Linked DNA regions of Bosea vaviloviae. The protein of the gene in region 2 binds, or shares a complex with, the protein of the main gene of each other region. Links are inferred from orthologs where the notes say so. Each region holds a gene or a part of one and is shown on either strand. Other genes may lie near its edges.

Evidence for each region.
Region 1: the proteins of BHK69_RS05225 (region 2) and BHK69_RS19745 are in contact, whole or in part, in a cryo-EM structure (PDB 8GIZ), measured with the Escherichia coli proteins. The link is inferred for Bosea vaviloviae from one-to-one orthologs.

Annotation. Positions count from the first base shown.
Region 1 is NZ_CP017147.1:4,320,423-4,323,851, reverse strand. Bases 449-3,429 are described here. They hold BHK69_RS19745 (DNA polymerase III subunit delta'), read left to right. Parts: upstream 449-1,394; coding sequence 1,395-2,465; downstream 2,466-3,429. Other genes in these bases: metG (methionine--tRNA ligase), read left to right, coding at 2,488-3,429; BHK69_RS19750 (NAD-dependent succinate-semialdehyde dehydrogenase), read left to right, coding at 449-1,282. Outside these bases: more of BHK69_RS19750, read left to right, coding at 1-448. UniProt on the Escherichia coli protein: Part of the beta sliding clamp loading complex, which hydrolyzes ATP to load the beta clamp onto primed DNA to form the DNA replication pre-initiation complex.
Region 2 is NZ_CP017147.1:1,103,622-1,107,452, reverse strand. Bases 471-3,406 are described here. They hold BHK69_RS05225 (DNA polymerase III subunit gamma/tau), read left to right. Parts: upstream 471-976; coding sequence 977-2,836; downstream 2,837-3,406. Other genes in these bases: recR (recombination mediator RecR), read left to right, coding at 3,268-3,406; BHK69_RS05220 (YbaB/EbfC family nucleoid-associated protein), read left to right, coding at 2,871-3,191. Also shown: rnpA (ribonuclease P protein component), read right to left, coding at 1-261; rpmH (50S ribosomal protein L34), read right to left, coding at 317-451; more of recR, read left to right, coding at 3,407-3,831. UniProt on the Escherichia coli protein: Part of the beta sliding clamp loading complex, which hydrolyzes ATP to load the beta clamp onto primed DNA to form the DNA replication pre-initiation complex.

The sequences.
Region 1 (3,429 bases), 3.2 Mb from region 2 along the record:
TGCCGCGCTGAAAACCTGGTCGAAGGTGCATGGCTGGGAGCGGGCCAAGGTGCTGCGCGGCATCGCCCGAGCGATGGAAGCGCGCAAGGGCGCGCTGGCGAGCGCATTGTCCTATGAGATCGGCCGGCCGATCGCCCAATCCGAGGGTGAAGTCCTGATCGCGATCGAGCAATTCGACTGGTTTGCCGGCGAGGCCGAGCGCCTTTTTGGCGAGACGATCCCCTCCCGCCAGGGCGGGCGCCTGGCCACGGCGCTGGAGCCGGTCGGCATCGTCGCCGCCTTCACCGCCTGGAATTTCCCGATCAATCTGCTCGCCCGCAAGATCGCGCCAGCGTTGGCAGCGGGCTGCCCGATCATCTGCCGGCCCTCCGAGCAGACACCGCTGACCTCGACGCTGATCGCCGAAGCCTGTGCAGAAGGCGGAGCTCCGGCTGGCACCGTCCAGATGCTCTTCGGCCCGGCAGAGACGATCACGCCTCTCCTGATGGCTGCCGAGGAGGTCCGCAAGATTTCACTGACCGGCTCGACGCGCGTCGGTCAGATGCTGCTGGCCGAGGCCGCCAAGACCGTCAAGCGTTGCTCGATGGAACTCGGCGGCCATGCCCCCGTCGTGATCTGCGAGGATGCCGATGTCGACAGCGCCGCGACATTGTGTGCGCTGTTCAAGTTCCGCAACGCCGGCCAGGTCTGCATCGCGCCGAACCGCTTCTATGTGCATGAAAGCCTGGCAGAGCGTTTCGCCAGCGGCATGGTCAGGGCTGCCGAAGCGCTGGTGCTGGGCGACAGTCAGAACCGGGCGACGACGATGGGCCCGCTGACGCTCGCCAGCCAGCGCGACCGCGTCGAGGCGCTATCTGCCGAAACGGAAGCTTCGGGCGCGCGTCGCCTCACCGGCGGGCGCCGCCCGGCCAACCGGAACAAGGGCTTCCATTTCGAACCGACCGTCTTTTCCGACGTACCCGACGACGCCCGTATCATGCGCGACGAGCCCTTTGGCCCGCTGGCGCCGATCGCGACCTTCCGAACGCTGGATGACGCGATCGAGCGGGCGAATTCGACGCCCTACGGCCTGGCTGCCTATGGCTTCACTGCCAGTCAGCGTAGCGCGGAGGCGCTCAGCGCAGAACTCAAGGCTGGCATGGTCGGAGTCAACACCTTCATGATCGCCCATGCCGAGGCCCCCTTTGGCGGCGTCGATCATTCCGGCATGGGCCGAGAAGGCGGCCGGCAGGCCATCCAGGACTATCTCAATGTGAAGCTGACCCATTTCATGGCGGCGTAAAGCGAGCGGGGAGGGCGCCACGCGGCGCTTGACCTTCGGCCGCGCCGGAAACGCTTGCCGTCGTGGTCAGGATTGTGCTCCACCAGCGCCTGCCATTGCCACAGGACGCCTGATGCGCGCGACGAGCGACGAACCTGACCGGCTGCCGAATGCCCCGCACCCGCGCGAGACGCTGGCGCTCGTCGGGCATGGGGCGCAGGAGCAGGATTTTCTCGAAGCGTTGCGCTCGGGCCGGATGCACCATGCCTGGCTGCTTGGTGGGCCGGAAGGCATCGGCAAGGCGAGCTTCGCCTATCGCGCCGCGCGTTTCATGCTGGCGGCCGGCGACCCGGCCCGGCGTGCGGCGGACGCCGGCTCGCTCGCCATGGCGGAAGAGGATCCCGCCAGCCGGCGCATCATGGCGCAATCGCATCCCGATCTGCATGTGCTGCGCCGGACGCAGAAGCCCGATGGCAAGGGTTACACCAGCAATATCCCGGTCGATTCGGTTCGGCGTGTGCTCGACCGCTTCGGTTCGAGCGCGGCCGAAGGCGGCTGGCGCATCGCCATCGTCGATTCCGCCGAGGACATGGATCGCTCGGCCGCCAACGCCTTGCTGAAGCTGTTGGAGGAACCGCCGCCGCGCGCGCTCTTCCTGATCGTGGCGCATGCGCCCGGCCGCATGCTGCCGACGATCCGCTCGCGCTGCCGGCTCCTGACCTTCGCGGCTCTGGATGAGGCGGCTATCGCGCAGGCTGGCCGGATCGCGCTGGAGCGAATGGGCGATCCCTTCGACGAATCGGCCCTGTTGCGCGCGGCCAGCTTCAGCGACGGCTCGGTGCGCCGCGCGCTCACCTATGTCGATCCCGAGACGTTGGCGCTGGTCGAAGCCGTGCGGGCCCGGCTCGATGCGCTTCCGGGCATCGATCTCACGGCTCTACTGGCGCTCGCCGAGGACGTCGCCGGCAAGGCGGGCGAGGGCGACTTCGCGGTGATGATCGACACCATCCAGAGCTGGCTCGGCGACCATCTCCATGCCCATGCCGCAGCCAGCCCGGCGCGCCTTGCACCGCTGGCGGAGGTATGGGAAAAGCTGGGACGCGCGGCCCGCGAGGTGGACACCTATAACCTCGATCGCCGCCCTCTCGTGATGACGATGTTTCATGATCTGTCGGATGCGGTTGCCCGCTCGCGCGCAGCGTGAAGCGAACCCTTCGGACCGGACTATGGCCACGGCGCCCAAATTCTATCTGACGACCGCCATTCACTACACGAATGGTCCCCCCCATATCGGCCACGCCTATGAGATGGTGGCGTCGGATGCGATCGCGCGCTTCAAGCGGCTCGACGGCTACGACGTCTTCGCCATGACCGGGACCGACGAGCATGGCCAGAAGGTGCAGCGTACGGCGGCACAAAATGGCCTGGATCCAAAGGCTTACGTCGATCAGATCGCAGAACGCTTCAAGCAGATGGAGCAGCGGCTCGGCTGCTCCTTCGACCGCTTCATCCGCACCACCGACGCAGACCATCTGCCCTCGACGCAGGAATTGTGGCGGCGGATGGAGGCCAATGGCGACATCTACCTGTCGAAATATGCCGGCTGGTATTCGATCCGCGACGAGGCGTTCTATGGCGAGGAGGAGACGACGCTCCTGGCTGACGGCACACGCCTGGGCGGGCAGGGCACGCCGGTCGAATGGGTCGAGGAGGAGAGCTATTTCTTCCGCCTGAAATCCTATCAGGACCGGCTCTTGAGCCTCTATGAGGCGGTTCCCGACTTCATCTCGCCGCCGACGCGCCGCAACGAGATCGTCTCCTTCGTGAAAAGCGGGCTGGAAGATCTCTCGATCAGCCGGACGACTTTCGACTGGGGCCTGCCCGTGCCGGGCGACCCGAAGCATGTGATGTATGTCTGGGTCGATGCGCTGAACAACTACCTCACCGGGACGGGCTTTCCCGATCCGGCCGATCCGCGCGCGCATTACTGGCCGGCCGACGTCCACATCATCGGCAAGGACATCGTCCGCTTCCACACCGTTTACTGGCCGGCCTTCCTGATGTCGGCCGGGCTGCCTTTGCCCAAGCGCGTCTTCGGCCACGGCTTCCTGCTCTCCAAGGGCGAGAAGATGTCGAAATCGCTGGGCAATGTCGTCGACCCGTTCGAA
Region 2 (3,831 bases):
GATGATCACGACATCGCAGGCCCGCCCGGCCTGGGCACTGAGCGCGAGCGCGGCAGCGGCGCGCAGGCGGCGGCGGATGCGGTTGCGCTTGACAGCGTTGCCGACCTTGCGCGAGGCGGTCAGCCCAAGGCGCAAGCCGTCGCGGCCCGCCTCCTCGGCAGCGTCGCGCACCTGCACCGTCAGTACCGACGAACGAAAACGGCGGCCGTGTTCGGCCGCCGCCAGGAATTGCTTGCGTTGGGTCAGACGGGCGAGGCGCATGGCGATTGGCCAGTCTTCCAGACAAGAAGGCGCGCGAGGCTCACGCGCCGGCAGCTCAGGCCGAAAGCTTCTTGCGGCCGTGGGCGCGGCGGGCTGCGATGACCTTGCGGCCGCCGACAGTCGCCATGCGAGCGCGATAGCCGTGGCGACGCTTGCGAACCAGCTTGCTGGGTTGATAAGTTCTCTTCACGATCCGTCTCCGGGGCCTTGTCAGCCCGGCGGTCGCGGCTTCCCTCGGGAAGCGTGACCATGCGAGCCTGTCATGCAAAAGGTTCTGCGCCGCCTACAAGGCTGCGCAAGTGGCGGGCTTATGGCGGATGGCTCCGTCCAAGTCAATGCCGAATGCCCGGCCACATGCCCGGGTTGAGCGCGCCGGCCTGCGACCCTTCGTCCTTGGCGGTCATGACCGCCAAGGACGGCTTGAGCCGGGAACAGCGACAGGCAGGCTTGCGCTCGGGCGCGACATCCCCGATATAGCGCCCGGGAGGTTGGCGAGGGACGTCTCACTCGCCAACCGGGTCAGGTCCGGAAGGAAGCAGCCCTAACGAGACCGAACGGGTCTTCGTCCAGCCTCCCACCTCATGCGCGCGACCGGCATGCGGCCTGGCGGCGCGATCGCACCATCTGCGACGCCCTTCAGGCAATCCGCGACAAGACCAGGCCTTGACCGTCACTAAGCGTTGACCGTCGCCTCGCGATTGGCGAAAGCAGTCTGATGACCGACGAGACCGACGCCGCCACCTCAGACGAACCTGGCTTTGCCGGCTTCGAACCGGCGCCTGCGCCCGCCCTGGCCGCGCCGACGCCTTACCGCGTACTGGCCCGGAAATACCGCCCCGCCCATTTCGGCGACCTGATCGGCCAGGATGCGATGGTGCGCACGCTCACCAACGCCTTCACCGCCGGCCGTATTCCCCAAGCCTGGATGCTGACCGGCGTGCGCGGTGTCGGCAAGACCACGACCGCCCGCATCCTGGCACGCGCGTTGAACTACCAGACCGAGGATGGCGGCGGCGCGCCGACGACCGACCTCGCCCGTTTCGGCATCCACTGCAAGGACATCATCGAGGGCCGGCATATCGACGTGATGGAGATCGACGCCGCCTCCAATAACGGCGTCGACAATGTCCGGCAGATCAATGACGCGGTGCGCTACGCGCCGGTCTCGGCCCGCTACAAGGTCTACATCATCGACGAGGTGCACATGCTCTCGGCCGGTGCGTTCAACGCCTTCCTGAAGACGCTGGAGGAGCCGCCGCCGCATGCGCGCTTCATCTTCGCGACGACCGAGATCCGCAAGGTTCCGGTGACGGTGCTGTCGCGCTGCCAGCGCTTCGACCTGCGCCGTGTCGATGCCAGCCTGCTGGTGTCGCATCTCTCGGGCATCTGCAAGGCCGAGGGCGTCGACGCCGAGGACGAGGCGCTGGCGGCAATCGCGCGCGCGGCCGAGGGCTCGGTGCGCGATTCACTCTCGATCCTCGATCAGGCCATCGCCCATGCGGCGGGCCAGATCATGCTCGACGATGTCCGCTCCATGCTCGGCCTCGCCGACCGGGCCCGCATCATTGACCTGTTCGAGGTGGTGATGAAGGGCGACATCGCCGCCGCGCTCGGCGAACTCCGGGCGCAGTATGACGCTGGCGCCGATCCGGTCGTGGTGCTGACCGATCTCGCCGAATTCACCCATCTGGTGACGCGCCTCAAGCTCGTGCCCGAGGCGCTGAAGGACAACACGCTGAACCAGGCCGAGCGCCTGCGCGGCGGCGATTTCGCCCAGCGCCTATCGATCCGCGTGCTCGCCCGGACCTGGCAATTGCTGCTCAAGGGCATCACCGAAGTGAAGCAGGCCGACAGGCCGGTCATGGCGGCCGAGATGGTGCTGGTGCGCCTCGCCCATGCCGCCGATCTGCCGACGCCGGATGAAGCCCTGCGGATGCTGCGCGACGGCTCCGGAGCCATGTCCGGCGGCAATGGCGCGCCCTCCTCCGCACCGCGCCCGCCCTCGGGCGGCGGCAACACGGCGCTGGCCGCGCGGCCGGTCCTTGCCAGCGCCAACCCGATGCCGGCTGCCATGGCTGCCCCGCGCGCCATGGCCCAACCGCTGGTGCAGGTGGCTTCGCTGGAGGATGTCGTGGCGCTCGCCTCGCAGCATCGCGACATCACGCTCAAGATCGCGCTGGAGCGCGATATCCGCCCGGTGCGCTTCGAGCCTGGCCGGATCGAGTTCTCGGTGACCTCGGGCGCATCGCGCACGCTTGCCACGGACCTCTCGCGCAAGCTCAAGGAATGGACCGGCCAGACCTGGATGGTCGCGGTCGTCACCGCCGAGGGCGGCGCGACCCTGCGCGAGCAGGCCGAGGCCGAGAAGGACCGGCGCGAGAGCGACGCGGCCTCGCATCCGGCGGTCAAGGCGGTGCTCGAGCGCTTTCCGGGCGCGCGCATCGTCGATGTCCGCGATCCCCGCGCCGCGGCCTCCGAGGCGCCTGCCGCGGCGTCTTCCGAGGACGAGTACCTGGCTGAGGCCGAGCCGCTCTTCGACGATAGCGAGCCGGATTTCGACGGCATCGATTTCTGATTTTCCGATACCCGGTTTTTTGGGAGAAGCGACCATGCGCGACATGATGGGCCTGATGAAGCAGGCGCAGGAAATGCAGCAGAAGATGGCCAATGTTCAGGCCGAGCTCGACACGATCGAAGTCGAGGGCGCGGCCGGCGGCGGCATGGTGAGCGTCACCATGACGGCCAAGGGCGCGGTCAAGGCTGTGAAGATCGACCCCGCTTTGATGCTGGCCGATGAGCGCGAGATCCTGGAAGACCTGATCGTCGCCGCCTGCAGCGATGCGCGCAGCCGCTCCGAGCGGGTCATGCAGGAGCGCATGGCCGAGATCACCAAGGGCCTGCCGATCCCGCCCGGCATGAAGCTGTTTTGAAGCGAGTGAATAGCGAGTGGCGAATGGAATGCTTTGCCACTCGCTATTCGCTACTCGCCTGTCCCCGGATAATTCCATGTCCCGCGCCATCGCCGGCCCCGAGATCGAGCGCCTGATCCAGCTCCTGGCCAAATTGCCGGGGCTGGGGCCGCGTTCGGCCCGGCGCGCCGCGCTGCACCTCGTCAAGAAGCGCGAGCAATTGCTCGGCCCGCTCTCGGAAGCCATGGCGATCGCCCGCGAGCGCATCGTCGTCTGCTCGAGCTGCGGCAATATCGACACGAGCGACCCCTGCTCGCTCTGCCGCGACCCGCGCCGCGACGACGGGCAGATCGTGGTGGTCGCCGATATCGCCGATCTCTGGGCGCTGGAGCGCTCGGGCGCGGTCCAGGGGCGTTATCACGTGCTGGGCGGGATTCTGTCGGCGCTGGACGGCGTCAGGCCGGAGCATCTGACGCTCGAGGCGCTGGTGGCGCGCGCCTCCGATCCGGCGGTCAAGGAAATCATCCTGGCGCTCAACGCCACGGTCGACGGCCAGACCACGGCGCATTTCGTCACCGACCTTCTAGCCCATCTGCCGGTCAAGGTGACCAAGCTCGCCCATGGCGTGCCGGTCGGTGGCGAGCTCGACTATCTCGACGAC